2 linked regions of the Ramlibacter pinisoli genome follow. Each later gene encodes a partner of the first gene's protein in a complex. Links are inferred from orthologs where the notes say so. Each region holds a gene or a part of one and is shown on either strand. Other genes may lie near its edges.

Evidence for each region.
Region 2: the proteins of xseA (region 1) and GON04_RS06125 are in contact, whole or in part, in a cryo-EM structure (PDB 8TXR), measured with the Escherichia coli proteins. The link is inferred for Ramlibacter pinisoli from one-to-one orthologs.

What each region holds. Positions count from the first base shown.
Region 1 is NZ_WSEL01000009.1:180,699-194,751, reverse strand. The notes cover bases 7,117-9,925. They hold xseA (exodeoxyribonuclease VII large subunit), read left to right. Parts: upstream 7,117-7,779; coding sequence 7,780-9,072; downstream 9,073-9,925. Other genes in these bases: GON04_RS15355 (DUF192 domain-containing protein), read right to left, coding at 9,763-9,925; GON04_RS15360 (superoxide dismutase), read left to right, coding at 9,120-9,701; GON04_RS15375 (MotA/TolQ/ExbB proton channel family protein), read right to left, coding at 7,117-7,448. Also shown: GON04_RS15425 (D-2-hydroxyacid dehydrogenase family protein), read right to left, coding at 1-759; GON04_RS15420 (DUF1993 domain-containing protein), read left to right, coding at 867-1,379; GON04_RS15415 (hypothetical protein), read right to left, coding at 1,455-1,781; transcriptional repressor LexA, read right to left, coding at 1,904-2,578; GON04_RS15405 (asparaginase), read left to right, coding at 2,666-3,598; adk (adenylate kinase), read right to left, coding at 3,670-4,326; kdsB (3-deoxy-manno-octulosonate cytidylyltransferase), read right to left, coding at 4,446-5,201; GON04_RS15390 (Trm112 family protein), read right to left, coding at 5,204-5,410; lpxK (tetraacyldisaccharide 4'-kinase), read right to left, coding at 5,391-6,386; GON04_RS15380 (ExbD/TolR family protein), read right to left, coding at 6,391-6,819; more of GON04_RS15375, read right to left, coding at 6,816-7,116; more of GON04_RS15355, read right to left, coding at 9,926-10,203; GON04_RS15350 (hypothetical protein), read right to left, coding at 10,293-10,490; GON04_RS15345 (cell envelope biogenesis protein TolA), read right to left, coding at 10,665-10,916; icd (NADP-dependent isocitrate dehydrogenase), read left to right, coding at 11,132-12,385; GON04_RS15335 (NADP-dependent isocitrate dehydrogenase), read left to right, coding at 12,545-14,053. UniProt on the Escherichia coli protein: Bidirectionally degrades single-stranded DNA into large acid-insoluble oligonucleotides, which are then degraded further into small acid-soluble oligonucleotides.
Region 2 is NZ_WSEL01000003.1:1,027,275-1,041,456, reverse strand. What follows is about bases 3,417-6,354. They hold GON04_RS06125 (exodeoxyribonuclease VII small subunit), read left to right. Parts: upstream 3,417-4,740; coding sequence 4,741-4,968; downstream 4,969-6,354. Other genes in these bases: dxs (1-deoxy-D-xylulose-5-phosphate synthase), read left to right, coding at 5,867-6,354; GON04_RS06120 (polyprenyl synthetase family protein), read left to right, coding at 4,965-5,858; GON04_RS06130 (aromatic ring-hydroxylating oxygenase subunit alpha), read right to left, coding at 3,449-4,597; GON04_RS06135 (DMT family transporter), read right to left, coding at 3,417-3,423. Also shown: GON04_RS06160 (hypothetical protein), read left to right, coding at 81-275; GON04_RS06155 (hemerythrin domain-containing protein), read left to right, coding at 301-801; GON04_RS06150 (hypothetical protein), read right to left, coding at 987-1,277; GON04_RS06145 (hypothetical protein), read left to right, coding at 1,287-1,592; GON04_RS06140 (sulfurtransferase), read right to left, coding at 1,638-2,528; more of GON04_RS06135, read right to left, coding at 2,530-3,416; more of dxs, read left to right, coding at 6,355-7,765; GON04_RS06110 (TRAP transporter substrate-binding protein), read left to right, coding at 8,199-9,278; GON04_RS06105 (TRAP transporter substrate-binding protein), read left to right, coding at 9,530-10,609; GON04_RS06100 (TRAP transporter substrate-binding protein), read left to right, coding at 10,931-12,010; GON04_RS06095 (DMT family transporter), read right to left, coding at 12,053-12,961; GON04_RS06090 (cation:proton antiporter domain-containing protein), read left to right, coding at 13,029-14,182. UniProt on the Escherichia coli protein: Bidirectionally degrades single-stranded DNA into large acid-insoluble oligonucleotides, which are then degraded further into small acid-soluble oligonucleotides.

The sequences.
Region 1 (14,053 bases):
ATCGGACTCGACCAGTTCGGCGCGCGAGGTGTTGACGAACAGCGAAGTGGGCTTCATGCGGCCGAAGTCCTCGAGCTTCACGATGCCCGCGGTTTCGGCGTTCAGGCGAAGGTGCAGGCTGAGCACGTCGCTCTGGGCGAACAGCTGCTCACGGCTTTCGGCGGCCTGGTGGCCATCGGTCTGGGCGCGCGAGCGCGAGCCCTCGCGGCCCCACACCATCACCTTCATGCCGAAGGCGCGCCCGTAGCCGGCCACCAGCTGGCCGATCTTGCCGTAGCCCCAGATGCCCAGCGTCTTGTCCTTCAGCACCGTGCCCAGGCCGAAGTTCACCGGCATCGAAGCCGACTTCATGCCCGACTGCTGCCAGCCGCCGTGCTTGAGGGTCTGGATGTACTGGGGAAGCCGCCGCATGGAGGCCATGATGAGCGCCCAGGTCAGCTCGGCCGGCGCCACCGGCGAACCGGTGCCCTCGGTCACGACCACGCCGCGTTCGGTGCAGGCCTCGATGTCGATGTGGGCGCCTGCCTTGCCAGTCTGCGAGATGAGCTTCAGGCGGGGGAGCTTTTCGAGCAGTTGGCGGGAGATGTGCGTGCGCTCGCGGATCAGCACGATGACGTCGGCATCGCGCAGCCGCACCGACAACTGGCCGATGCCCTTGACGGTGTTGGTGTAGACCTTGGCGGGATAGGCCTCGAGCTTGGTCGCGCACTGCAGCTTGCGCACGGCATCCTGGTAATCGTCGAGGATCACGATGTTCATGCCGCGATTGTGCCGCGAGCCGCGCGGGCAACGGCGGCATGCTCGGCAGAGTTGGCCGGGTGCCGCTAGCATCGCGCCTTTCCATCCGCACACCCAGGAGACTTTTGATGGCGATTTCGATGGCTTCGGCCAGCCTGCCGATCTTCCGCACCACCCTGAAGAACCTCAGCCACATCCTCGACAAGGGCCTGGCGCACGCGCAGGCGCGCAAGTTCGATCCCCAGGTGCTGACCGTCGCGCGCCTGGCGCCGGACATGCTGCCCCTGACCCGGCAGGTCCTGATCGCCTGCGACGGCCCCAAGCTGGGCATCGCGCGGTTGTCGGGCGTGGAGGCGCCGAAGTTCGAGGACACCGAAACGACCATCGAGGAACTGAAGGCCCGCATCGCCAAGACCCTGGCGTGGCTGGACACCGTGCCGGTCGAGAAGATCGACGGCACCGAGGACAAGGACATCACCTTCCCGGTAGGACGCGAGGCGACGCGCACCATGAAGGGCGAGGCGTACCTGAAGCACTGGGTGCTGCCCAACTTCTTCTTCCACGTGACCACCGCCTACGCCATCCTTCGGCACAACGGGGTGGAGCTGGGCAAGGCGGACTACCTGGCCGGCGCCCAGTAAACCTCGGGCGACGCCTCGGGCATTGCCTGCCCGGGCAACGCGCCCAGCGGGCGATGCCCACCGGTCACACCCGGATCAGGCCGCCGCCGCCTCCAGGGCGGCCAGGCGCTCCAGTTCGGCGCAGACGTCGGCCATGCGGCCGGAGATGACCATGCGGCCGGCCGTGCTGGGTGCATGCCCGGCATCGACCACGCGCAGTACGCGCAGGCGCCGCGCCGCCGCCACCGGGTGGGTGGCCGGCCAGGCCACGTGGCCACGGCCTTCGGCCATGTGCAAGCCGGTGGCGGGGCGCCCCGCCACCGGGGTGCCGTCTTGACGGCCCGTCAGGGCGCGCAGTGCGGCGCGCACCAGGCGCCGCAGGGAGCCGAACGCGCCGGCCAGGCTGATCATCGTGAGACCCATGTCACTTCTCCTCGAACCGCAGGTTGGAAACACAGGCGAGATTGCGACGATGGGCCGGGCCGCGCAGGGTGATGGCGCCTGTCGCGCCATACGCCCGCCACCTGCTGCCGCCCGGCAGGGATTCACATGAGCATGGTGTTGCGGATCAGGCCGACGGCCAGCCCTTCGATCTCGAACGGCTCGCCGGGCTCGACCACGATGGTGGGGTAGTCGGGGTTCTCGGCGTGCAGCTCGATGAGGTGCTTGTTGCGGCGGAACCGCTTGACGGTGACCTCGTCGCCGAGGCGGGCCACGACGATCTGCCCGTTCTTGGCGTCCTTGGTGGCCTGCACCGCGAGCAGGTCGCCGTCCATGATGCCGGCGTCGCGCATCGACATGCCGCGCACCTTGAGCAGGTAGTCGGGGCGGCGCTGGAACAGGCTGCTCTCGACGTAGTAGGTCTGGTCGACATGCTCCTGCGCCAGGATGGGCGAACCCGCCGCCACCCGCCCCACCAGGGGCAGCGCGAGCTGTGCCAGGCTGGGCAGCGGCAACGCGAACTGCTTGAAGCGCGACTCGTGGATGGAGCGCAGCGTCTCGCCGCGCAGGCGGATGCCGCGCGAGGTGCCGCTGACCAGCTCGATGACACCCTTGCGAGCCAGGGCCTGCAGGTGCTCTTCGGCGGCGTTGGCCGACTTGAAGCCGAGCTCGCTGGCGATCTCGGCCCGGGTGGGGGGTGCGCCGGTGCGGGCGATGGCCGCCTGGATCAGGTCCAGAATCTGCTGCTGGCGGGCGGTGAGCTTGGGCGTCTCGGTCATGCGGAAGGCTCCTAGGGGCAGATCACGCAGGATACTGGCTGCCCATCCAGTGGCTGTATTTTTAACCAGTTTCGTGAAAGAGTGCAAGTGACGGCCGATCGGATCGTTCTTCTGGGCACGGGTGGCACCATCGCCGGGGTCGCCCCGTCGGCAGCCGACCACGTCGGCTACCAAGCCGCCCAGCTGGGCGTCGACAGGCTGCTCGAAGGCCTTCCGGGGCTGGCCGGGCTGCAGGTGGTTGCCGAGCAGGTGGCCCAGATCGACAGCAAGGACATGGAGCCGGCGGTCTGGCGCGACCTCGCCGGGCGCTGCGCCCACTGGCTGGCGCAGCCCGACGTGCAGGGCATCGTGGTCACCCACGGCACCGACACGCTGGAGGAAACGGCGTACTTCCTGCATCGCGTGCTGCCGGCTGCCAAACCGGTGGTGTTGACCTGCGCGATGCGGCCGGCCACGGCCCTCGCACCGGACGGGCCACAGAACATCGTCGATGCCATCGCCGTGGTCCGCACGCCCGGTGCGCGCGGCGTCACCGTGGCCTGCGCCGGCACGCTCCACGGTGCGGAGCATGTGCGGAAGGTGCATCCGTACCGGCTCGACGCCTTCTCGTCCGGCGATGCCGGAGCGTTGGGCTTCATCGAGGAGGGGCGGCTGCGTCTCGTGGGTGAGTGGCCCGAATCCGCCGTCGATCCGGGATGGGCGGGCCGACTCGGGCAGGTGTCGGCTTGGCCGCGCGTGGAGCTGGTGTCCAGCCACGCGGGTGTCACCGGCCGCATCGTCGACCTGCTGGTGGACGATGGCGTGCAGGGGCTCGTTGCCATCGGCACCGGCAACGGCACGCTGCACCACCGGCTCGAGGAGGCGCTGCTCGCAGCCCTGGCCAAGGGTGTCCGGGTCGTGCGCAGCACGCGCTGCGCCGAGGGTGCGATCGTGGGGGAGGGCGCGACCCTGCTGCCGGCCAGCCGGCAATCGCCCGTGAAGGCGCGGATCGACCTGCTACTGGAGCTGCTGGCGGGCTGAGGGTGTTGCGGGGCCGTCCGGAATGGCCGCGAGCCCGCCGTCGCGCAGGATCGGCGAGCGCGCCGGCTCGATCAGCTCGACAGGGCCTGGAGCGCCCGGGCGGTGATGTCTTCCACGGTGCCGACGCCGCTGATGGCGCGGTACTTGGGTGCGTTGAGGGGATCGGCGGCGGACCACTTGGCGTAGTAGTCGACCAGCGGCCGCGTCTGCGAGGCATAGACCTGCAGCCGCTTCATGACCGTTTCTTCCTTGTCGTCGTCACGCTGGACCAGCGGCTCGCCGGTGACGTCGTCGACACCCGCCACCTTCGGCGGGTTGAACTTCACGTGATAGGTGCGGCCCGAGGCCGCGTGCGAACGGCGGCCGCTCATGCGCTCGACGATGGCCTCGAACGGCACGTCGATCTCGAGCACGTAGTCGAGCCGCACGCCGGCGTCCTTCATGGCGTCGGCCTGCGGAATGGTGCGGGGAAAGCCGTCGAACAGGAAGCCGCGCGCGCAGTCAGGCTGCGCGAGCCGCTCCTGCACGAGGCCGATGATGATGTCGTCGCCGACGAGGGCGCCCGAATCCATGACTTTCTTGGCGGCCACGCCCAGGGGCGTCCCTGCCTTGACGGCGGCACGCAGCATGTCGCCGGTGGAGATCTGCGGGATGCCGTACTTCTGGCAGATGAACGTGGCCTGTGTGCCCTTGCCTGCGCCAGGCGCGCCCAGCAGGATCAATCTCATGGATGTCTATCCTCGGATGGTTGGAATCTCGGGGCGCTGCGGGCCAAGGGCTTCCCCGCGCCGGCCGTCGCGCGTCTGCGCTTGAGGATAGCACGCAGCCCTTGCGTAGCCTTACAGCGCTAGGGCAGGAAAAGGCGCCGGACGCGCTCCAGGTCCTCGGGTGTGTCGACCCCCGGCCCCGGTGCATCCGCAGTGACGTGGACCGCGATGCGGTGCCCGTGCCAGAGTGCCCGCAACTGCTCCAGCGCCTCGAGGTGCTCCAGGGGTGCTGGCGGCAGGAGCGGAAAGGCACGCAGGAAGTCGCAGCGGTAGCCGTAAATGCCGACGTGGCGCAGGGGAGCCGTCGTGGGCAGGGAGGCGATGGCGTCGGCGTATCCGTCGCGCCACCACGGGATGGGCGCTCGGCTGAAGTACAGCGCCAGTTGCCGGGCGTCCGTGACGACCTTCACCACGTTCGGGTTCGTGAACTCGGCGACCGAGGTGATCGGGTGCGCGGCGGTGCTCATCACGGCATCGCCGGCTCCGTCGAGCAAGGCGGCGACGGCATCGATGAGCGCCGGGTCGATGAGCGGCTCGTCGCCCTGGACGTTCACGACCACGTGCGAATCGGCCAGGCCGAGTTTGCGGCTGGCTTCGGCCAGGCGGTCCGTGCCGGAGGGGTGGTCGACCCCGGTGAGGACGGCCTGGACCCCATGCGCGGCACAGGCTTCGACAATGGACGGGCTGTCGGCCGCCACCACCACGGTCTGGGCCGACGAACTGCGTGCCCGTTCGGCCACGCGCACCACCATCGGCTTGCCCGCGATGTCCGCGAGAGGCTTGTTCGGCAAGCGCGTCGACGCCAGCCGCGCCGGGATCAGGACCGTGAAGGCCATGGCTAGACCAGCGGGGTGCGGGTCGGCAGGCGCTCGAGTTCCTCGTCGGTGAGGGTGCGGGCCTCTTCCTCGAGCAGCACCGGGATGCCGTCGCGGATCGGATAGGCGAGCCGGGCGCTGCGCGACACCAGTTCCTGCCGCGCGCGATCGAGGTCGAGGTGGCCTTTGGTCACGGGGCAGACCAGCAACTCAAGCAGCTTGGGATCCATCGGCCGATGATAGCTTCGGGTCCAGCAGCGCATCGAGGGCGGTCCAGAAGCGCGGTTCGATGGTCACCTCGAGCGGGACCGCCCACGCGCCGGGATGGGAACGCCAGAGCTTGGACGCATCCTTTTCCGTGCACAGCAGCGGCTGCTCGGCTCCCAGGTCCGGCAGGGAGCCGCTGAAATCGTCGTGGTCGGGCAGCGGCACCGTCCTGGCGAGGGTGATCCCGGCGTCTTCGAGCATGCGGAAGAACGCCTGTGGCCGCGCGATGCCCGCCAGCGCCACGCACGAACGGCCGGCGAACGATTGCAACGGGACCTGGGTGCCATCGGCGCGTCGGGCCTCGGTCCCCAGCCGGCGTTCCACGTGGTGGCCCTCGATGCCCGATGCTGCCGTGCGCACGACAAGGTCGGCCGGTCGTGGCCACGGTTCGCGCAACGGCCCCGCAGGGAGCAGCCAGCCATTGCCGGCGCCGCGATCGTCGAACACCACGATCTCGATGTCGCGGCCCAGCGCGTGGTGCTGCAGGCCGTCGTCGCTCACGAGCACTTTCACGTCCGGGTGCGCCGCGAGCAGCGCGCGGGCCGCCAGCGGGCGGTCGGCTGCGACGCCGACCGGAACCGAACAGCGCGTGGCCACGAGGAGCGGTTCGTCGCCGACCGCTCGGGGATCGCTTTGCGGGGTCACCTCAATGCAGCCAGTCCCCTGCCGGCCATAGCCGCGCGAGACGACGCCTGGCCGCAATCCGCGCGAACGCAGGTGCTCCACCACGGCGATGACCACCGGTGTCTTGCCCGCGCCACCGGTGATCACGTTGCCGACGACGACGACGGGGACGGGCAGGTGCTGGGTCTCGAAGACACCCAGCCGGAACAGCGCGCGGCGCAGCCCGGACAGGGCGCCGTAGAGCCACGAAACCGGAAGCAGCGACCAGCCGAGCGCGCCGCGGTGAAGCCATGCGCGCTGCAGGGCCGCGCGCATGGGCTCAGCGCCCTCCGGCCTGCGCGGACGACTGGGCGGCGAAGGTGACCTGCTGCAGGCCGGACCGGCGTGCCGCTTCCAGCACCGAGATCACCGACTGGTGGGGTGCGGCGGCATCGGCGCTGACGATGACCACGCTGTCCTTGCCGGCCTTGGCGGCGTCGGCCAGCGCCCCGGCCAGCAGGTCGACGCTGCGGCCGGCGATCGGCTGGCGGTTGACCGTGTAGCGGCCGTCGCTGGCCACGCCCACCACGACCTCGCGCGGGTAGTCGCGCTGGGCGTCGGCATCGGCCACCGGCAGGCGCAGCTGGAGTTCGGTGAACTTGCTGTAGGTGGTCGACAGCATCAGGAAGATCAGCACCACCAGCAGCACGTCGATGAACGGGATCAGGTTGATCTCGGGCTCGTCCTTGCCACGGGGACGGAAATTCATGCGCGCCTCAGCGAGTTCAGGTGGCGCAGGAAGCGCTCGGCCGACAGCTCGAGCGTGAGCAGGTAGGCGTCCACCCGGGCCCTGAAGTAGCGCCAGAAGATGAGCGCCGGAATCGCGACGATGAGCCCGAACGCCGTGTTGTAGAGCGCGATCGAGATGCCCTGGGCCAACTGTGCCGGATTGCCGCCCGAGGTCGCCGATCCCGGCGACTGGGAGCCGAAGATCTCGATCATGCCGATCACGGTGCCGAGCAGGCCGAGCAGCGGGGCGGCGGATGCGATGGTGGCCAGTGCGCTCAGGTAGCGCTCCAGGCGGTGGGCAACGGCACGACCGGTGCCTTCCATCGACGCCCGCAGGTCGGCCTCGGTGCAACGCGGGTCACTGTTGAGTGCGCGAAAGCCGCTGGCCAGCACTTCGCCGAGTGCCGAGTTCTGCTCGAGCTGGGTGACCACATCGGGATTGGGCACCGTGCTGCGCGAGACCGCCAGGGCTTCGTCCAGCAACCGGGGCGGCGCGACGCGGCTGGTCTTGAGGCTGAGAAAGCGCTCGATGACGAGGGCAAGGGCAAGGATGGAGCAGGCGAGAAGGGGCCAGATCGGCCAGCCTGCGGCTTGTATGATCGACAACAAAGAGGGGCTCCGCCGCGCTGAAATGTGCTGAACAGGGCGCGATTATGGGGGGACAGCGGTGCTGTAGGAAGAACGCTACCGCTCGTAGGACGTGACCCACAGAAATTGTGGATAACTTTGTGCAGAAACCCCCTCCCCGGTGTCGCGAAGCCGCATCGGTGCTGCACAGTGACAGTCCGGTGACATTTTCAGCAGAAAATTCTCCTTTGAAATCAATGACTTGCACGGTGAAATCGGGCCTCCTGCCGAGCTTCATCCAGGCGGTGGATGGAATCGCCCTGTTGTGGATGAATCCGGCCACCGCGACGGGTGCGGACCCGCGCCGCAACTGATGGTCGGACCTGACGAACCAGCAGCGGCGCCCCGGATCTGGCAAGTTGGTGCGCTATGCCGCGCCATTGCTGATTTTCTGGATGCCCGGCTCAATCCGGTCGCGGTGCGCGGCGAGATTTCGGGCTTCTCGCGCGCGTCCAGCGGCCATTTCTATTTCACGCTCAAGGACCCGCAGGGACAGTTGCGCTGCGCCATGTTCCGGCGGGCCGCCTCGTTGCTCCCGTTCGTCCCGGCGGACGGCGACCTCGTCGAGGTACAGGGCCGGGTGGCGGTGTACGAGCCGCGCGGCGACCTGCAACTGGTGGTGGAGAGCCTGCAGCGGGCGGGGCAGGGCGCCTGGTATGAGCGGTTCCTGCGGCTGAAGGCCAAGCTGGAGGCCGAGGGGCTGTTCGACCCGGACCGCAAGCGCCCGTTACCGCCGATGCCGCGCGGCATCGGACTCGTCACGTCCCTGGGCGCAGCGGCGCTGCACGACGTGTCGACCGCATTGCGCCGGCGCGTCCCGCACCTTCCCGTCGTGCTGGCACCGGCCGCCGTCCAGGGCGGACAGGCCGTGCCCGAGCTCATCCGCGCACTGGAAGCACTGTACGGGCTGGCGCAAGACGGCACCGTCGACGTGATCCTGCTTGTGCGCGGCGGCGGGTCGATCGAGGATCTCTGGTCGTTCAACGACGAAGCGCTGGCGCGCGCCATCGTGCGCAGTCCGGTGCCGGTGGTGTGCGGGGTCGGTCACGAGACCGACGTCACCATTGCCGACTTCTGCGCCGACCTGCGTGCCCCGACACCCACGGCCGCGGCCGAACTGGTCGCGCGGCCCCGTGCGGACCTGCTCCAGGGTCTGGACGCGGCCGGGCAATTGCTGCGCTCGGGAATCGAGCGCCGACTCGATGTCGCGGCGCAACGGCTCGACCAGGTGGTCGCACGGGTCGGCCGGCCATCGGCCCGGCTCTCGCAGCAGCAGCGCCGGCTCGGCCAGCTGGGCGACCGGCTGCGACACGCGGTCGAGATCCGGATCGAGCGGGCCCGCAGCCGGCTGAACACCTTGGCGGATGCGCGCGCGGCGGGAACCACGCGGCGGCTCGTTCGCACGACCGACGGGTTGCATCGGGCGGAACTTCGGCTGCAGCTGCTCGACCCTCGCCTGGTCTTGCAGCGCGGCTACGCGCTTCTCGTCGACAGTGAAGGGAAGGTCGTGACCCGTGCTGCCCAGACGCGACCGGGCCAGGCGCTGCGCGCGAGCCTCGCCGAAGGCGAGGTCGATCTGACGGTGTCGCAGCCCCGGTTGCTTTAGTGCCTAGAATCGGCGGCTTCCCGGACCCCAATACCTCAAGGACAACCATGGAACACACCCTGCCCCCGCTTCCGTACCCGATCGATTCGCTGGCGCCGCATTATTCCAAGGAGACGTTGGAGTACCACCACGGCAAGCACCACAACGCGTACGTCGTCAACCTGAACAACCTGCAGAAGGGGACCGAGTTCGAGAACATGACGCTCGAGGAGATCATCAAGAAATCCTCCGGCGGCATCTACAACAACTCGGCCCAGGTCTGGAACCACACCTTCTTCTGGAACTGCATGAAGCCGAACGGCGGCGGCGAGCCCACGGGCAGCCTGGCCAGCGCCATCACGGCGAAGTGGGGCAGCTACGCGGCCTTCCGCGAGGCTTTTGTGAAGTCGGCTGTCGGCAACTTCGGTTCCGGCTGGACCTGGCTGGTCAAGAAGCCCGACGGCAGCCTGGACATCGTGAACACCGGCGCCGCCGGCACCCCGCTCACCACACCCGACAAGGCGCTGCTGACGGTCGACGTCTGGGAACACGCCTATTACATCGACTACCGCAACCTGCGCCCCAAGTTCGTCGAGACCTACCTGGACAAGCTGGTGAACTGGGACTTCGTGCAGAAGAACTTCGGCTGACCCGCTCCGCCCCGAAAGCAGAAGGCCCGCGTCGCGGGCCTTTTTGCCGTCTGGTCCGCCGTTATTTCTGGAACACCTGGCCGGTGAGCCGGGTGCCGGGCTTGATGCCTCGCTTGGTGAACCAGCCCTGGTTCATCTCGAGGACATAGCGCACCGGACGGGTGGAGCAGTGCGATTCGGTGGTCTGCGGCGCCATGTCCGCGAGATTGACCACCTCGCCGTCGTCGGCCACGAACGCCGCGGTCAGCGGCAGCAGGGTGTTCTTCATCCAGAAGCATTGCATCGACGGTTGCTCGAAGACGAACAACATGCCTTCGTGCTGCGGCATCTGCTTGCGGTACATGAGCCCGGTGGAACGCTGGTCCGGCGTGGCGGCGACCTGGGCATCGATCTGGTGCATCCCCGCTCCCAGGCGGATGCGGGGGAGATCCATCTGCGCATCCTGGGCCGATGCCGAGGAAATGACGCAGCCCAGCGCGATGGCGGTGAGGAAGGCTTTCATGGGGCGCGATTGTGGCGGAACGCAAGCCTGGTGTCGGCCAAAAGAAAATGCCCGCGGCAGCGGGCATTCGAGGGTGAGCGGAAAGCTGCTTAGGCCTTCTTCTCTTCGGTCTTCTTGGCCTTGGCCTTCTTCTTGGAGGCCTTCTTGTCCGACTTGGCGACGGCCTTCTCGTCCTTCTTGGCTTCGACCTTGGCGGGAGCAGCCGGAGCGGCCGGGGCGGCGGGGGCTTGCGCGAAGACGGCGGCGGAGAAGGCGGTGGCCATCAGGGCGGCGAGCAGCTTGTTCATCATTCGGTCCTTGAAAAGTACGGGAGATCGTCTGGTGCCCTACCGAGAAATCCGGAAGGCTCTCCCGTAACGGACGCAGCACAGCAGCGGTTGACAGGCCCGGAAACGACGATGCCCGCGCGAGGCGGGCATCTGGCTGGCACCCGCAAGCGGATGCCGGAGCAAGCCGAAGGATTACTTCTTGGCTTCTTCCTTCTTCTCGGCCTTGGCTTCCTTCTTGTCAGCCTTGGCATCGGCCTTGGCTTCCTTCTTTTCGGCCTTGGCTTCAGCCTTGGCTTCCTTCTTCTCGGCCTTGGCTTCCTTCTTCTCAGCCTTCGCTTCGGCCTTCGGGGCGGAAGCGCCGGCCATCGGGGCGCCGGCGTGCGAGGCGGCGAAGGAGGCGGTCGCGAAGAGGGCGGTCACGAGGGCGGCGAGCAGCTTGTTCATGGTCTTTCCTTGTTCCAAATGGTTTTCGAGAAACACCTCCCGTCCCCGGGAAGTCTTTCGGAAACGCGGGAGCGTTGCGCACGGTTGACAATGCCTGGCGCGCATCAGGGTTCACCCTAGGTCCGGCGGAAGCGCCGCCAGACCGCGCGGCTAGAATCCGCGGGCTCATCGCTGGGTAACCGCCCCCCGCCGCCCCTCCCGGAGACCGTTTTTCCATGTATCAGCACATCAAGGTGCCCAGCCAAGGCGAGAGGATCACGGTCAAGGCCGACATGTCCCTGAGCGTGCCGGACGAGCCGATCATCCCGTACATCGAGGGGGACGGGACGGGGCGGGACATCACGCCGGTGATGTTGAAGGTGGTGGATGCCGCTGTGGCGAAGGCGTACGGCGGCAAGCGGAAGATCCATTGGATGGAGATGTACGCCGGCGAGAAGGCCACCCAGGTGTACGGGCCCGGTGTCTGGCTGCCCGACGAGACCCTGCAGGCTGCGCGCGAGTTCGTGGTCTCCATCAAGGGGCCGCTGACCACGCCCGTCGGTGGCGGCATCCGGTCGCTCAACGTGGCCCTGCGCCAGGAGCTGGACCTGTACGTCTGCCTGCGCCCGGTGCAGTACTTCAAGGGCGTGCCGTCGCCGCTGAAGGAGCCCGAGAAGACCAACATGGTGATCTTCCGCGAGAACTCGGAAGACATCTACGCCGGCATCGAGTACGAGGCGGGGAGCGACGAGGCGAAGAAGACGATCGATTTCCTGGTCAGGGAGATGGGCGCCAAGACGATCCGCTTTCCCGAGACCTCCGCGCTGGGCATCAAGCCGGTGTCGATCGAGGGCACCGAGCGGCTGGTGCGCCGGGCGCTCCAATACGCCATCGACAATGGAAGGCCCTCGGTGACCCTGGTGCACAAGGGCAACATCATGAAGTTCACCGAAGGCGGCTTCCGCGACTGGGGCTACGCCCTGGCCGGGAAGGAGTTCGGGGCGGTCCCCATCGACGGGGGGCCGTGGATGAAGTTCAAGAATCCCCGCACCGGCAAGGACATCGTGGTCAAGGACGTGATCGCCGATGCCTTCCTGCAGCAGATCCTGATGCGGCCGGCGGAGTACAGCGTGGTCGCCACGCTGAACCTGAACGGCGACTACATCTCGGATGCGCTGGCGGCGCAGGTGGGCGGCATCGGCATCGCGCCGGGCGCGAACATGGGCGACTCGGTCGCCATGTTCGAGGCCACGCACGGCACCGCGCCGAAGTACGCCGGCAAGGATTACGTGAATCCCGGTTCCGAGATCCTGTCGGCCGAGATGATGCTGCGGCACATGGGCTGGACGGAGGCCGCCGACAAGATCATCTCGTCACTGGAAAAGGCCATCCTGTCCAAGAAGGTGACCTACGACTTTGCCCGCCTGATGGACGGCGCGACGCAGGTCAGCTGCTCCGGCTTCGGCCAGGTGATGATCGACCACATGTAGGGCCCTGCAGGCCCGCCTCCGGAGCCCCGGGGACCGCAAGGCCCCCGGGGCTTTTTCATTGGTTTTGCCTCATGTGGTGGCATTGGGTTCCATCTCATAAAATGGCGGGGTTGCGCCCTCCCGGGTGCAGCCCTCAACCCACTTCCTGAGAGACATCCCTTGGCTGCCGACCGTTCCAAGATCATCTACACGCTCACCGACGAAGCCCCGTACCTGGCGACGCATTCCTTCCTGCCCATCGTCCGCACCTTCGCGGCTGCGGCAGGCATCGAGGTGACCGAGAGCGACATCTCGGTCGCCAACCGGATCCTCGGCGAGTTCCCGGACTTCCTGACCGACGCGCAGAAAGTGCCCAACACCCTCGCGGAACTGGGCAAGAAGACGCTGCAGCCGGACACCAACATCATCAAGCTGCCCAACATCAGCGCTTCCCAGAACCAGTTGGTGGCGGCCATCCGCGAACTGCGCGGCCAGGGCTACATGGTTCCGGAGTACCCGGAAAACCCGAAGGACGAGGCGGAGAAGTCGATCCGCCAGCGCTACGGCAAGGTGCTGGGCTCCGCGGTCAATCCGGTGCTGCGTGAAGGCAACTCCGACCGCCGTGCGCCCAAGGCGGTCAAGGAATTCGCGCGCAAGCATCCCCACAGCATGGCCGAGTGGAGCCCTGCCTCGCGCACCCACGTCTCGCACATGGTTGGCGGCGACTTTTACAGCAGCGAGAAGTCGATGACGCTGGACAAGGCGCGCGACGTCAAGTTGGAACTGGTCACCAAGTCCGGCAAGACGGTGGTCCTGAAGGCCAAGGTTCCCCTGCTGGAAGGCGAGATCATCGACTCGATGTTCATGAGCAAGAAGGCCTTGCTGGCCTTCTACCAGCAGCAGATCGACGACGCGAAGAACACCGGCGTGATGTTCTCGCTGCATGTGAAGGCCACCATGATGAAGGTGTCCCACCCCATCGTGTTCGGCCACTGCGTGCGCACCTTCTACAAGGAAGCCTTCGAAAAGCACGGCAAGCTGTTCGACGAGCTGGGCGTGAACGTCAACAACGGCATGGCGAACCTGTACGACAAGATCGCCACGCTGCCGCAGTCGCAGCAGGACGAGATCAAGCGCGACCTGCATGCCTGCCTGGAGAACCGTCCCGCGCTGGCCATGGTCGATTCGGCCAAGGGCATCACCAACTTCCATTCGCCCAACGACGTGATCGTGGACGCGTCGATGCCGGCCATGATCCGCCAGGGCGGCAAGATGTACGGCGCCGATGGCCGCCTGCACGAGGTGAAGGCGGCCATCCCCGAGTCCACCTTCGCCCGCATCTACCAGGAGATCATCAACTTCTGCAAGTGGCACGGTGCCTTCGACCCCAAGACCATGGGCACGGTGCCCAACGTCGGGCTGATGGCGCAGCAGGCCGAGGAATACGGCTCGCACGACAAGACGTTCGAGATCGCCGAGGACGGCGTCGCGAACATCACCGACCTCGCCACCGGCGAGGTGCTGCTGGCGCAGAACGTGGAGCAGGGCGACATCTGGCGCATGTGCCAGGTAAAGGACGCTGCGATCCGCGACTGGGTGAAGCTGGCCGTCACGCGCGCCCGCAACTCCGGAATGACCGCGGTGTTCTGGCTGGACAACTACCGCCCGCACGAGGCCGAACTGCGCAAG
Region 2 (14,182 bases), on another replicon or contig:
AGCGGCAGAGGCGCACTGACAGCCCCGGGCGAGCCGCGCTGCCTACAGTGCGCATCTCGCACTGGACGAGGAGTTTTTCCATGCACCCCGACAAACCCAAGGCACCGCGCGAAGGCCGCCAGCCGGCGCCCCAGCAGCGCGGCACGCCCGACACCGACATGCAGCCGGAGGATGCGGGCACGCCCGAGAGCCAGCCGGCCGCCGCGGGCACGCCCGCCGAGTCCACGCTGAAGCAGCAGGACAAGAACGACACCGAGACCGGCAGCCGGCGCTGAGGCGCCACAGACGGAAGGATCCACGATGACGACGCGAACCGAGGACGCGCTCGACCTGCTCGACGCGGACCACCAGGCGGTGCACAAGCTGTTCCAGGCTTACCGCGCACTGGCGGCGAACGACGCACCGGAGGCGCGCCGCAAGGCGCTGGCCGAGCAGATCTGCATGGAGCTGGTGATCCACGCCAAGCTGGAGGAGGAGCTGTTCTATCCCCCGGTGCGCGAGGCGATCCGCGACGACGACCTGATGGATGAAGCCGAGGTCGAGCACGCCAGCGCCAAGGACCTCATCGTGCAGATCCTGTCGATGGATCCGCACGAGGAGCTGTACGACGCCAAGGTGACCGTGCTGGGCGAGTACATCGACCACCACGTGCGCGAGGAGCGCGAGGAGATGTTCCCCAAGGCGCGGCGCTGCGGTATCGACCTGCTGCGCCTGGGCGAGCGGCTGCGCGAACGCAAGCGCGAACTGCAGGCCGTGCCTGAAGCTCTGCGCGAGGAATTGCTGGTTTCGCTCATGGCCTGAGCCGCGCTGGCCCAGCCGCGGCCAGCAGCCCTGCGTTGTCCTACAGCCATCGACAGTGGCAGACGACAACCTGCTCGCGGGGCCTCCCTAGAGTCAGCCGAAGGGCAGTCGAGGCCGCCCTCTCGCGACCGGGCAGCCACGGCATCCCATTCCCCTCGACTTTCGTCCATCGAGACGCAACCCTCTCAAGGAGTTCCAACAATGAACGTTTCCATCCTCTCCCGGAGCACCACCCTGGCCCTGGTCGCCGCAGCGGCCCTGTCTCTCAGCGCCTGCGGCAAGGGTTCCGAACCGGCCGGTAGCGGCGCCAGCGGCTCGTCCGGCAGCACGGGCAGCAGCACGTCGATGGGCAGCTCCGGCTCGTCGGGCAGCTCCAGCAGCATGGGCGCCTCGGGCGGTTCCGCGGGCTCGGCCGGCGGCAGCACGGGTTCGAGCGGCAGCATGAGCTCGTCGCCCTCCAGCAGCAGCACCACCACCACGACGAAGTGACGGCGCTGCGTTTCCTCGCCGTGGCCGTGGCGCTCGCGGCGGGCCTGGCGGGTTGCCAGAAGGGCGCCGACAGCGGCGCCCCGGCGAGCCCGAACGCGTCCGGCAATCCCGTTCCCGGCACCACCGGGCGCGGCAGCGCCGATGCGGGTGGGCAAGGCCAGTCCGCGCAGCCCGGGGCGGGCCTGCAGGGCGGGCTGGGCGCCAGCAACGGCACCGGCGCCATGGGCGCGGGAGCGTCTCAGGACGCGGCGGCCAAGGGGTCGACCAACCGCACCCCGGGCAACGCCGTCGGCGGTCGCTAGGCCGCGTCCGGCTGTCGCGTGGCGCGTGGCTGCGCCTGCGCGGCGTCAGCCCCTCTCGACCGGCCGCGCCGGGTCACTGCACCATTCGCTCCAACTGCCGGCATAGAGTGCCGGCGGCGGCAGCCCGGCCAGCTCGTAACCGACGGCATTGGGCAGGGCGCTCACGCCGCTGCCGCAGTACATCACCGCCGTCGCCGGATCGCGGCCCTGCAGCAGGGCGTCGAATTCGCGCCGCAGTTGCGCCGCCGGCTTGAAGCGGCCGTCGGCCTCCACGTTCAGTGCCGAGGGCCGGTTCAGCGCGCCCGGGATGCGGCCGGCCACCGGGTCGATCGGCTCGACCTCGCCGCGCCAGCGCGGCGCCACGCGGGCGTCGATCAGCGTCTGGCGGTCGGTGCCCAGCGCGCGCTGGACGTCGGCCGTGGTCGCCAGCCGGCGCAGCGGCTCGCCGAGCGCGAAATTCGACTGGAAGCGCGCCGGCTCCTCGCCGCTGGACACCTCGCCGCCGGCGGCCTGCCAGGCGGCCAGGCCGCCATCGAGCATCGCCACCGCGTCGTGGCCGGCCCACTTGAGCATCCACCACAGGCGGCCGCAGTAGTTGGCGTTCTGGCGGTCGTACACCACGGCCTGCATGTCGTTGGAGAAGCCGACCGAGCACAGCCACATGGCGAATTTCTCGCGGCTGGGCAGCGGGTGCCGGCCACCCGAGGCGGCGTCGGCGTGCGGGTGGCGGCTGCCGTCGGCCTCGACCACGCCTTCATCGGACAGAGCGTGGTCGAGATCCGCATGCACGGCGCCGGCGATGTGCAGTTCCCGGTGCTGCTCCTGGCCGGCGGCCGGGTTCGCCAGTTCGAAGCTGCAGTCGAACACCATCAGCGGTGCGCCGGCTGCTCGCAGCGCCTGGAGTTGCTCGGCGGTGACGAGGGTGGTGTAGGCCATGTCAATGTTCCTCTGCGGGTGCGTTCGGTGCCGCGCGTTCGCGCAGGATGGTGGCGGCGACGCCGCTGGCGACGATCAGCGCCATCCCGATCCATCCCATCGGGGCGATCGTGTCGTGGAACAGGACCACGCTGTAGATCGCGCCGAAGACGATGCCCGAGTATTGCAAACTGGCCACGACCAGCGTGGCGCCATGGCTGTAGGCTCGCGTCATGCACCACTGGCCGAGCGACGCGAACAGGCCCACCGGCAACAGCCATGCCGCGTGCAGCCAGTCCCAGGGCGAGACCCCGGTGAGCGCCACGCCGACGGCGCCGGCCAGCGCGGAGCCGAGCGCGAAGTAGAAGACGGTGCGCGCCTCCGGCTCGCCCAGCTTGCCCAGCGCCATCACCTGCAGGTAGGCAAAGGCCGAGGCCAGGCCCGACAGCAGGCCGACCAGCCCGGCGAAGAGCTGGTCCTTGTCGATGGTGGGGCGCAGCAGCAGCACCACGCCGGCAAAGCCCGCCAGCACCGCCAGCGCCACCGGGCCCTGGCGCAGCATGCTGCCGCTGCGCGGGTTCCAGGTGACCAGCGCGCCGCCGACCAGGAAGGCCGCGATCCACACGCTGCTCAGGTAGTTGAGCGTCATCGCGGTGGCCAGGGGCAGGCCGCCGATGGCATAGAACCACGCGCCCAGCGACAGCACCCCCACCAGGCTGCGCCACGCGTGCATGCCGCCGTGGGCGGTGCGCAGGCTCACGCCCTGCCGGCGCGCGAACAGCCACATGAACAGCATGCCCAGCAGCCCGCGCCAGAACACCAGCTCGGAGGCGTTGAACCAGTCGGAGGCCACCTTCACGCACACCGCCATCGTGGCGAAGGCGAACGAGGCCAGGACCATCCAGAGGGCCTGCATCAGGCCCCCGGCGGCAGCGGGGCCATCAGGCGCGCGGCAGGTGCCCGGCCATGTGCTGGCGGTACCACTCGTGGAAGTGCTGCATGCCGTCCTCCATCGGGCTCTGGTAGGGCCCGACCTCGTTGGTGCCACGCTGCATCAGCGCCTTGCGGCCGGCGTCCATGCGCAGGGCGATCTCGTCGTCCTCGACGCAGGTCTCCATATAAGCCGCCTGCTGGGCCTCCACGAAGCCGCGCTCGAACGCCGCGATCTCCTCGGGGTAGAAGAACTCCACCACGTTGAGCGTCTTCTGCGGCCCGATGGGGTGCAGGGTGGACACGGTGAGCACGTGCGGGTACCACTCCACCATGATGTGCGGGTAGTAGGTGAGCCAGATGGCGCCGTACTTGGGCGGCTCGCCCTCGCGGTAGGCCAGCAGTTCCCGGTGCCAGCGCTCATAGACCGGGCTGCCGGCCCGGCCCAGGCGGTTGGCCACGCCCACCGTCTGCACCGAGTACTGGTCCTTGAACTCCCAGCGCAGGTCCTCGCAGGCGACGAAGCTGCCCAGGCCCGGGTGGAACGGCCCGACGTGGTAGTCCTCGAGGTAGACCTCGATGAAGGTCTTCCAGTTGTAGTTGCACTCGTGCAGTTCGACCCGGTCGAGCACCATGCCGGTGAAGTCGAGGTCGGCCCGCGGGCCCATGCCGGCCAGGTCGGCGGCGATGTCGCGGCCGTTGTCCTCGAACAGCAGGCCGTTCCACTCGCGCAGCTTCCAGTTGTCGAGGTTCAGGCAGGGGTCCTGGGCGAAATGCGGCGCGCCCAGCAGGGTGCCGGCGCGGGTGCCATGGCCGCCGCCGCTGTAGGTCCAGCGGTGTAACGGGCACACGATGTTGCCCCCCGAGCCGGGCTCGGCGCCCAGGTTGCCGCGCCCGCGCAGGATCACCGCCTGGCGGTGGCGGCAGACGTTGGACACCAGCTCCACGCCGCGCGGCGTGCGCAGCAGCGCGCGCCCCTCGCCCTCCTGGGGCAGGGCGTGGAAATCGCCTTTGTTCGGCACCGACAGCTCATGCCCCACATACCGGGGGCCGCCCCGGAAGAGGGCGTCCATCTCGCGTTGGAAGAGCGTGTCGTCGAAGTAGCTGGAAACGGATAGTTGGCTTGTGGCCTGCTGGAACTGAAGACTTAAATCAGACATGAACCTGACCTAGAGACTCCCCCTATGAAGGGGCAGGGAAGCGCTTCATCCGGGGACTGGCGCGAGTGAGGGGCGGGATTGTACCCCCCGGGTCCCCCGACCCCGGCCCCGCCTAGAATCGCTCCTTTGCCTCCAAGATCCCGATGTCCCAGGACCCATCCCAGCCGCCGGCCAGCTACGAGGCGGCGCTCGAGGAACTCGAGCAGCTGCTGCAGGTGATCGAGTCCGGCCAGCTGCCCCTGGAGCAGCTGCTCACGGGATACCGCCGCGGCGCCGAACTGCTCGCGTTCTGCCGCGGCAAGCTCGACGCCGTCGAACAGCAGATCAAGATCCTCGACGAGGGCGCTCTCAAGCCGTGGACGCCGCAGTGACCGCCGCATTCGACCTTCGCTCCTGGAGCGCCGCCCACCTCGACCGCGTCGAATCCGCCTTGTCGCGCTGGGTGGTGGCCGAGGCGCCCGCCGGCCTGGGCGACGCCATGCGCTACGCCGTGCTCGATGGCGGCAAGCGGCTGCGCCCGCTGCTGGTGCTGGCCGGCGCCGAGGCCGTCGGCGGCAACGTCCAGGCCGCCCTGCGGGCCGCCTGCGCCGTCGAGCTGATCCACGCCTACTCGCTGGTGCACGACGACATGCCCTGCATGGACAACGATGTCCTGCGCCGCGGCAAGCCCACCGTGCACGTGCAGTTCGGTCAGGCGCGCGCGCTGCTGGCCGGCGATGCGCTGCAGGCCCTGGCGTTCGAGCTGCTGGCCCCCGACGACGAAGGCATCCCCGCCGGCGTGCAGGCGCGGCTGGTGCGCCTGCTCGCGCGGGCCGCGGGCCACGAGGGCATGGCCGGCGGCCAGGCCATCGACCTGGCCAGCGTGGGACTGGCCCTCACCGAGGACCAGCTGCGGCACATGCACCGCCTGAAGACCGGCGCCTTGCTCCAGGGCAGCGTCCTCATGGGCGCCGCCTGCGGCAGCGCCGATGCGCAGGCGCAGGACGCCCTGCGCCGCTACGGGGCCGCGGTGGGCCTGGCGTTCCAGGTGGTCGACGACATCCTGGACGTCATCGCCGATTCGGCCACCCTCGGCAAGACGGCCGGCAAGGACGCCCAGCAGGACAAGCCGACCTACGTCTCGCTGCTGGGCCTGGACCGTTCGCGCGCCTACGCCGGCGAGTTGCTGGCGCAGGCGCTCGATGCGCTGGCGGCCAGCGGCCTGCGCGACACGCGGGCGCTCGACGCGCTCGCCCGCATGGTCGTCGACCGCGACAACTGAAGATCCCCATGGCTGCCTTGCTCGATTCCATCCAGTCCCCGGCCGACCTGCGCCGCGTGCCGCGCGCCCAGCTCACCCAGCTGGCCGCGGAGCTGCGCGCCTTCGTGCTCGACAGCGTGTCGCGCACCGGCGGCCACCTGAGCTCCAACCTCGGCACGGTCGAACTCACCATCGCGCTGCACTACGTGTTCAACACTCCGCACGACCGGCTGGTGTGGGACGTGGGCCACCAGACCTATCCGCACAAGATCCTCACCGGCCGGCGCGAGCGCATGGGCACGCTGCGCCAGCTCGGGGGGCTGTCGGGGTTCCCGCGCCGCGAGGAGAGCGACTACGACACCTTCGGCACCGCGCACTCGTCGACCAGCATCTCCGCCGCGCTCGGCATGGCGCTGTCGGCGCATCGCAAGGGCGAGGACCGCAAGGCGGTGGCCATCATCGGCGACGGCGCCATGACCGCCGGCATGGCGTTCGAGGCCCTGAACAACGCCGGCGTGTGCGACTGCGACCTGCTGGTGATCCTGAACGACAACGACATGTCGATCAGCCCGCCGGTCGGCGCGCTGAACCGCTACCTGGCGCAGCTGATGAGCGGCCAGTTCTACGCCGCCGCCAAGAACGTCGGCAAGAACGTGCTGAAGGTCGCCCCGCCGCTGTTCGAGCTGGCCAAGCGCATCGAGGAGCACGCCAAGGGCATGGTGGTGCCGGCCACGCTGTTCGAGAAGTTCGGCTTCAACTACATCGGCCCGATCGACGGCCACGACCTCGATTCCCTGGTGCCCACGCTGGAGAACATCCGCCACCTGAAGGGGCCGCAGTTCCTGCACGTGGTGACCAAGAAGGGCCAGGGCTACAAGCTGGCCGAGGCCGACCCGGTGGCCTACCACGGGCCGGGCAAGTTCGATCCCAAGGTGGGCCTGACGGCACCGGCCACGCCCGGCAAGACCACCTTCACCCAGGTGTTCGGCCAGTGGCTGTGCGACATGGCGGCCCAGGACCAGCGGCTGGTGGGCATCACGCCCGCCATGCGCGAGGGCTCCGGGCTGGTCGAATTCGAGAAGCGCTTCCCCGACCGCTACTTCGACGTCGGCATCGCCGAGCAGCACGCCGTCACGTTCGCGGCCGGCATGGCCTGCGAAGGCCTCAAGCCGGTGGTGGCGATCTATTCCACCTTCCTGCAGCGCGGCTACGACCAGCTGGTGCACGACGTGGCGCTGCAGAACCTGCCGGTGGTGTTCGCGCTCGATCGCGCCGGCCTGGTCGGCGCCGACGGCGCCACCCACGCGGGCGCCTACGACATCGCCTTCCTGCGCTGCATCCCGAACGTCGCGGTGGCCTGTCCGGCCGACGAGGACGAGTGCCGCAAGCTGCTCACCACCGCCTTCGAGCAGGACCATCCGGTGGCCGTGCGCTACCCGCGCGGTGCCGGCGCCGGCGTCGCCGTGCAGCCGGGGCTGCAGGCGCTGCCGTACGGCAAGGGCGAGGTGCGGCGCGCGCGCACCGGCGAAGGCGCCGGTATCGCGGTGCTGGCCTTCGGCACCCTGCTGTACCCGGCGCTGCAGGCCGGCGAACGCCTCGATGCCACCGTGGCCAACATGCGCTGGGCCAAGCCGCTGGACACCGCGCTGCTGCTCGACCTGGCGCAGCGCCATGCCGCGCTGGTGACGCTGGAGGAGGGCTGCATCGCGGGCGGCGCCGGCAGCGCGGTGGCCGAGGCCCTGCACGCCGCCGGCATCGACAAGCCGGTGCTGCAACTGGGCCTGCCCGACCTGTTCATCGAGCACGGCGACCCGGCCAAGCTGCTGGCCCTGCAAGGCCTGGACGCCGCCGGCATCGAGGCGTCGATCCGCAAGCGCTACCCCGACCTGGTGCCGCGCACGGCGCCGACGCTGAAGGTCGTCGGGTAACCGGGGCCGCCCGGCCCGGGCGGGCCGCGTTCCGCGCACCGGAGTGCAGCGAGGCATGACGTCCCGCGGGCGCGCTCCGGCATGCGCCCGTTCCCGTCGCTCCGGCATGCGCCCGTTCCCGTCATTGCGGGCTCGACCCGCCATCCATCTCCCGAACGTGGTTCGAGGTGCGGTCTCCTTCCGGGGATGGATGCCGGGTCAAGCCCGGCATGACGACCGATCGGGGGCGAGGCGACTCCTGGAGGAGATGACGGCCTCTGTCATCGCGCACACCGCCCCAAAAAAGAATACTGAAGCTTTCCTGACGGCGCCGGCGAAACAAAAGTATTCGCTGCATTGCGCAAGGGAAAACCCCTGAGTACCAAAGTAGAGCGATTCCTAGAATGACGTCCGACATTCGTTTGTCGCGCTATTCATTCACAGAGGAGTCCCCATGGATCGTCGTTCCCTGATCAAAAACGCGGGCATCGCAGGCGTGCTCGCGGCCGGCGTGGCACCGGCGGTGCATGCCCAGGCTGCCGTGCGCTGGCGCTTGGCCTCCAGCTTCCCCAAGTCGCTGGACACCATCTTCGGGGCGGCCGTCACCTTCGCCGACTCGGTCAAGGCCATGTCGGGCGGCAAGTTCGAGGTCTCGGTGCATGCGGCCGGTGAACTCATGCCGGCGTTCGGCGTGGTCGACGGCGTGCAGGGCGGCTCCATCGAGATGGCGCACACCGCGCCGTACTACTTCTTCGGCAAGGACGAGTGCTTCGCCCTGGGCTGCGCCATCCCCTTCGGCCTGAACAGCCGCCAGATGTCGGCCTGGATGTACGAGGGCAACGGCCTGAAGCTGATGCGCGAGTTCTACGCCAAGTACAACATCATCAACTTCGCCGGCGGCAACACCGGCGCCCAGATGGGCGGCTGGTTCCGCAAGGAAGTCAAGTCGCTCAAGGACGTCAAGGGCCTGAAGTTCCGCATCGGCGGCTTCGGCGGCAAGGTGCTCGAGCGCATCGGCGGCGTGCCGCAGAACATCCCGGGCGGCGAGATCTACCCGGCGCTGGAAAAAGGCACGATCGACGCAGCCGAGTGGGTCGGCCCGTACGACGACCAGAAGCTGGGCTTCGGCAAGATCGCGCCGTACTACTACTACCCCGGCTGGTGGGAAGGCGGCCCGCAGCTCGACTTCTTCATCAACCAGAAGGCGTTCGACTCGCTGTCGGCCGAGAACAAGGCCATCGTGCAGGCCGCGGCCTCGCATGCCCACGTGGTGATGCAGTCGCGCTACGACGCCCTGAACCCCACGGCGCTCAAGCAGCTGGTGGGCGGCGGCGTCAAGCTGCGCCCGTTCCCGGCCGACATGATGTCGGCCGCGTTCAAGGCCGCGATGGACCTGTACGGCGAGCTGAACTCCAAGAACGAGAGCTGGAAGAAGATCTACGCCGACTTCTCCAAGTTCCGCGCCGACCAGAACCTCTGGTTCCGCTTCACCGAAGCGACGTTCGACCGCTTCATGCAGGCGCAAAAACTCTAAGGGCATCCACTTCGACAACGCTGTGCGTTGTCGAAGCGCCCCTGAGGCGAATCAAGGCCGCACGATGTGCGGCTTTTTTCTTTTGTGCCGCGCCTGTCAAGCCGGTAGAAACCCTTCGCTTGCGAACGCCTGACGCCAGCCCCGGCCGTGTCAGTGCATTGCAAGCCTCCTGCGACGCGGCCCCGGATCATGCCGCGGCGTCACATCGACGCCCCATGCCATCCGAACAAGCCAAGCAAGGAGATACCTCCATGGATCGTCGATCCCTCATCCAGCGTGCCGGCATCGCCGGCATCCTCGCCGCCGGCGCCGCGCCGGCCGTCCATGCCCAGCAGGCCATCCGCTGGCGCCTGGCCTCCAGCTTCCCCAAGTCGCTCGACACCATCTACGGCGGGGCCGAGGTGTTCGCTCAGAAGGTCAAGGGCCTGTCGGGCGGCAAGTTCGAGATCTCGGTGCACGCGGCCGGCGAGATCATGCCGGCCTTCGGCGTGGTCGACGGCGTGCAGCAGGGCTCGGTGGAAGCCGCGCACACGGCGCCGTACTACTTCTTCGGCAAGGACGAGACCTTCGCCATCGGCGGCGCCATCCCCTTCGGCCTGAACAGCCGCCAGATGAGCGCATGGACCTTCGAGGGCAACGGCCTGAAGCTGATGCGCGAGTTCTATGCCAGGTACAACATCATCCATTTCGCCTGCGGCAACACCGGCGCGCAGATGGGTGGCTGGTTCCGCAAGGAGATCAAGAGCGTCGCCGACCTCAAGGGCATGAAGATGCGCATCGGCGGCTTCGCCGGCAAGGTGCTCGAGCGCATGGGCGGCGTGCCGCAGAACATCCCCGGCGGCGACATCTACCCGGCGCTGGAGAAGGGCACCATCGACGCGGCCGAGTGGATCGGCCCCTACGACGACCAGAAGCTGGGCTTCAACAAGGTGGCGCCGTTCTACTACTACCCCGGCTGGTGGGAGGGCGGCCTGCAGCTCGACCTGTACATCAACCAGAAGGCCTACGACGCGCTCTCGCCCGAGAACAAGGCCATCGTGGAGGCCGCCTCGGCCTACGCCCACGTGGAGATGCAGGCCAAGTACGACGTCAAGAACCCGACCGCGCTCAAGCAGCTGGTGGGCTCGGGCGCCAAGCTGCGCCCGTTCCCTGCCGATCTGATGGCGGCCGCGTTCAAGACCTCGATGGCGCTCTACGACGAGCTGTCGCAGAAGAACCCCAGCTGGGCCAAGGTGTACGGCGACCTGGCGAAGTTCCGCGCCGACCAGAACCTCTGGTTCCGCTTCACCGAGGCCACCTTCGACCGCTTCATGCAGAGCCAGAAGCTCTGACTTGTTCACGTCGAAAACGCTGCCCGTTGTCGACGTGGTGTCCGATCGGTTGAGGAAGGGCCGGCGAAGCCGGATCCTTCCTCAAGTGGTGTTCGCGCTGCATGCTATTCCGCGCGAACGGTGCCCCTGCGGGGGTGATGGCAATCGCAAACGGGGAACCGTTACGCTTTTTGCATGACAGACGCCGCCGTTGTGCGGCGTTTTTGCTGAAGCTCGTTGGTTCTAGGTATTGAACCGGAGGCGCGGCGCCAGCGTTCTGCAAGCAATGCCGCCGATGCGCTTGCATCATCCGCGCCTATTACAAACAGGAGTACTCCATCCATGGACCGCCGTTCCCTCATCAAGCACGCCGGCATCGCGGGCGTGCTGGCCGCCGGCGCCGCACCGGCCGTGCATGCGCAGGCCGCCATCCGCTGGCGCATGGCCTCGAGCTTTCCGAAGTCGCTCGACACGCTGTTCGGCGGGGCCGAGACCTTCGCCAAGGCCGTCAGGACCATGTCCGGCGGCAAGTTCGAGATCTCGACCCATGCGGCCGGTGAACTGATGCCGGCCTTCGGCGTGGTCGACGGCGTGCAGCAGGGCTCGATCGAGATGGCGCAGACGGCGCCGTACTACTTCTTCGGCAAGGACGAGGCCTTCGCGCTGGGCACCGCCGTGCCCTTCGGGCTGAACAGCCGCCAGATGTCGGCCTGGATGTACGAGGGCAACGGCCTGAAGCTGATGCGCGAGTTCTACGCCAAGTACAGCTTCATCAACCTGCCGGGCGGCAACACCGGCGCGCAGATGGGCGGCTGGTTCCGCAAGGAGATCCGCTCGCAGGCCGACCTCAAGGGCATGAAGTTCCGCATCGCGGGCTTCGCCGGCAAGATCATGGAACGCATGGGCGTGGTGCCCCAGAACATCCCGGGTGGCGAGATCTACACCGCGCTGGAAAAGGGCACCATCGACGCCGCCGAATGGGTCGGCCCCTATGACGACCTGAAGCTCGGCTTCGTGAAGGTCGCGCCCAACTACTACTACCCGGGGTTCTGGGAAGGCTCGGCGCAGATCGACTTCTTCATCAACCAGAAGGCCTGGGACAGCCTGTCGGCCGAGAACAAGGCCATCCTGGAAGCCGCGGCGGCGCAGTCGCACATGGACATGCAGGCCAAGTACGACGCCCGCAATCCGGTCGCGCTCAAGCAGCTGGTGTCGCAGGGCGCCAAGCTGCGTGCCTTCCCGCAGGACATGATGAACGCGGCGTGGAAGAACGCGCAGGCGATCTACGACGAGACCTCGGCCAAGAACGAGAGCTTCAAGAAGATCTACGCCGACATGGCGAAGTTCCGCGCCGACCAGAACCTCTGGTTCCGCTTCACCGAAGCGACGTTCGACCGCTTCATGCAGACCCAGAAGCTCTGAACGGAGCTCGAACGTCCGCACGGCCCTCTGAGCTGGACAGGCTCAGGGGGCCTTGTTCCTGGCCGGGACGTCCTGTGCGGGCCTGGGCTTGGCCTTCGCCAGCGCGAGGAACAGCGCGCTGCCGGAGCACAGCATCGCGCCCAGCTGGAACGGCCCGAGCGGCTCGGCGTGCACGATGGCGCCCGTGACCATCGCCACGATCGGGACCAGCACGGCGGACAGGCCCGCCACCGTGGCCGGCAACAGGCCCACGACGGCGAACCAGGCCGCGTTGCCGATGGCCAGCGGCACCAGGGTGATGTAGCCGATCACGAGCACCGAGGTCCAGGACGGCACGAACCACTGCCCGTGCCCGACCCACAGCGCCACCAGCCCGATGGGCACGGCCGCGACCAGCAACTGCCAGGCGGTGAGCACGAGCGCCGGCGCCGACACGGCGGCGCGCTTGAGCACCACCGTGCCCGCCGCCCAGCCCAGGCCCGCGGCCACCCCGAGCACGAAGCCGGCCGGCGCATCGCGATAGGCCTCGCGGGCCGGGATGGCCAGGAGCAGCACCGCCAGCGCCGCCAGCACCACGGCCAGCCACATGCGCGGGGACGGCCTGTCCCCCAGCAGCAGCCAGGCGATGAGGACGGTCCACACGGGCATGGTGAAGCCCAGGATCGCGGCCTGGCCGGAGGGGATCAGGAGCGCCGAGTACGTGCTGGCGACGTTCCAGACGACGAAGTACAGGACGGACGCCGCCGCGAGCGCGGGCCATTTCGCCCGCGGGATGCGCAGCGACTGGCCACGCAGCCGCGCGAACGCGAGCAGGCCGGCCGCTGCCAGCACCATGCTGACGGAACGGAAGGTCCACACCGAGACCTCCTGCACCGCGAACGGGAACAGTGCCCAGTTCGTCCCCCACACCAGCGTGAGAACGAGGACGAGGGGAAGTGCCTTGTGGGTCATCCCGGCACTGTAGGTGAACGCCGCGGCCGCGCGCCGACCTTGGCGCGCGGGCAGTTAGATTCGAGAGATGGACCACCACGTGCCCCTCATCGCCACCATCGCCGGAGCCCTGGGCCTGGCCCTGCTGTTCGGCTTCGTCGCCGCGCGGCTGAAGCTGCCCGCGCTGGTCGGCTACCTCGTCGCCGGCGTGCTCATCGGCCCGCACACACCGGGCTTCGTCGCCGACGTCCCGCTGGCGGCCCAGCTGGCCGAGATCGGCGTGATGCTGCTGATGTTCGGCGTCGGCCTGCACTTCTCGCTCGACGACCTGCTGGCCGTGCGCAAGCTGGCGGTGCCGGGGGCGATCGTGCAGATGGCCGCGGCCACGGCCCTGGGCGCCGGGCTCGCGAGCTGGTGGGGCTGGGGGCTGCCGTCCGCCATCGTGTTCGGCATCGCCCTGTCGGTCGCGAGCACGGTGGTGCTGCTGCGGGCGCTCGAGGGCCTGGGCCTGCTGGAGAGCTTCAACGGCCGCGCCGCGGTGGGCTGGCTGGTGGTCGAGGACCTGGCCATGGTGCTGGTGCTGGTGCTGCTGCCGGCGCTGGCCACCGCGCTGGGCCCGGACGGCGGGCAGGGCGGTTTCGCGCTGGCACGCACCATCGGCACCACGCTGCTGCAGGTCGCGGCGTTCGTCGCGCTCATGCTGGTGGTGGGCCGCCGCCTGTTCCCCTGGGTGCTGTGGCAGGTGCAGAAGGTCGGCTCGCGCGAGCTGTTCACGCTGTGCGTCGTGGCCGCGGCGGTCAGCATCGCCTTCGGCGCTACCAAGCTGTTCGGCGTCTCGTTCGCCCTCGGCGCGTTCTTCGCCGGCATGGTGCTGCGCGAATCGGAGTTCAGCCACCGCGCGGCGGAAGAGACGCTGCCGCTGCGCGATGCCTTCGCGGTGCTGTTCTTCGTCTCGGTCGGCATGCTGTTCGACCCCCTGGTGCTGATCGAGCAGCCGCTGCGCGTGCTGGCCGTCACCGCCGTGATCGTGGTGGGCAAGTCGGTGGCGGCGGCCCTGGTCGTGCTGCTGCTGCGCTACCCGCTGAACACGGCGCTGACGGTGTCGGCCAGCCTGGCGCAGATCGGCGAGTTCTCGTTCATCCTGGTCAGCCTGGGCGCGTCGCTGCAGCTGCTGCCGCCCGAGGCGCAGAGCCTGGTGGTGGCCGGCGCCATCCTGTCGATCGCGCTCAACCCCTTCGTGTT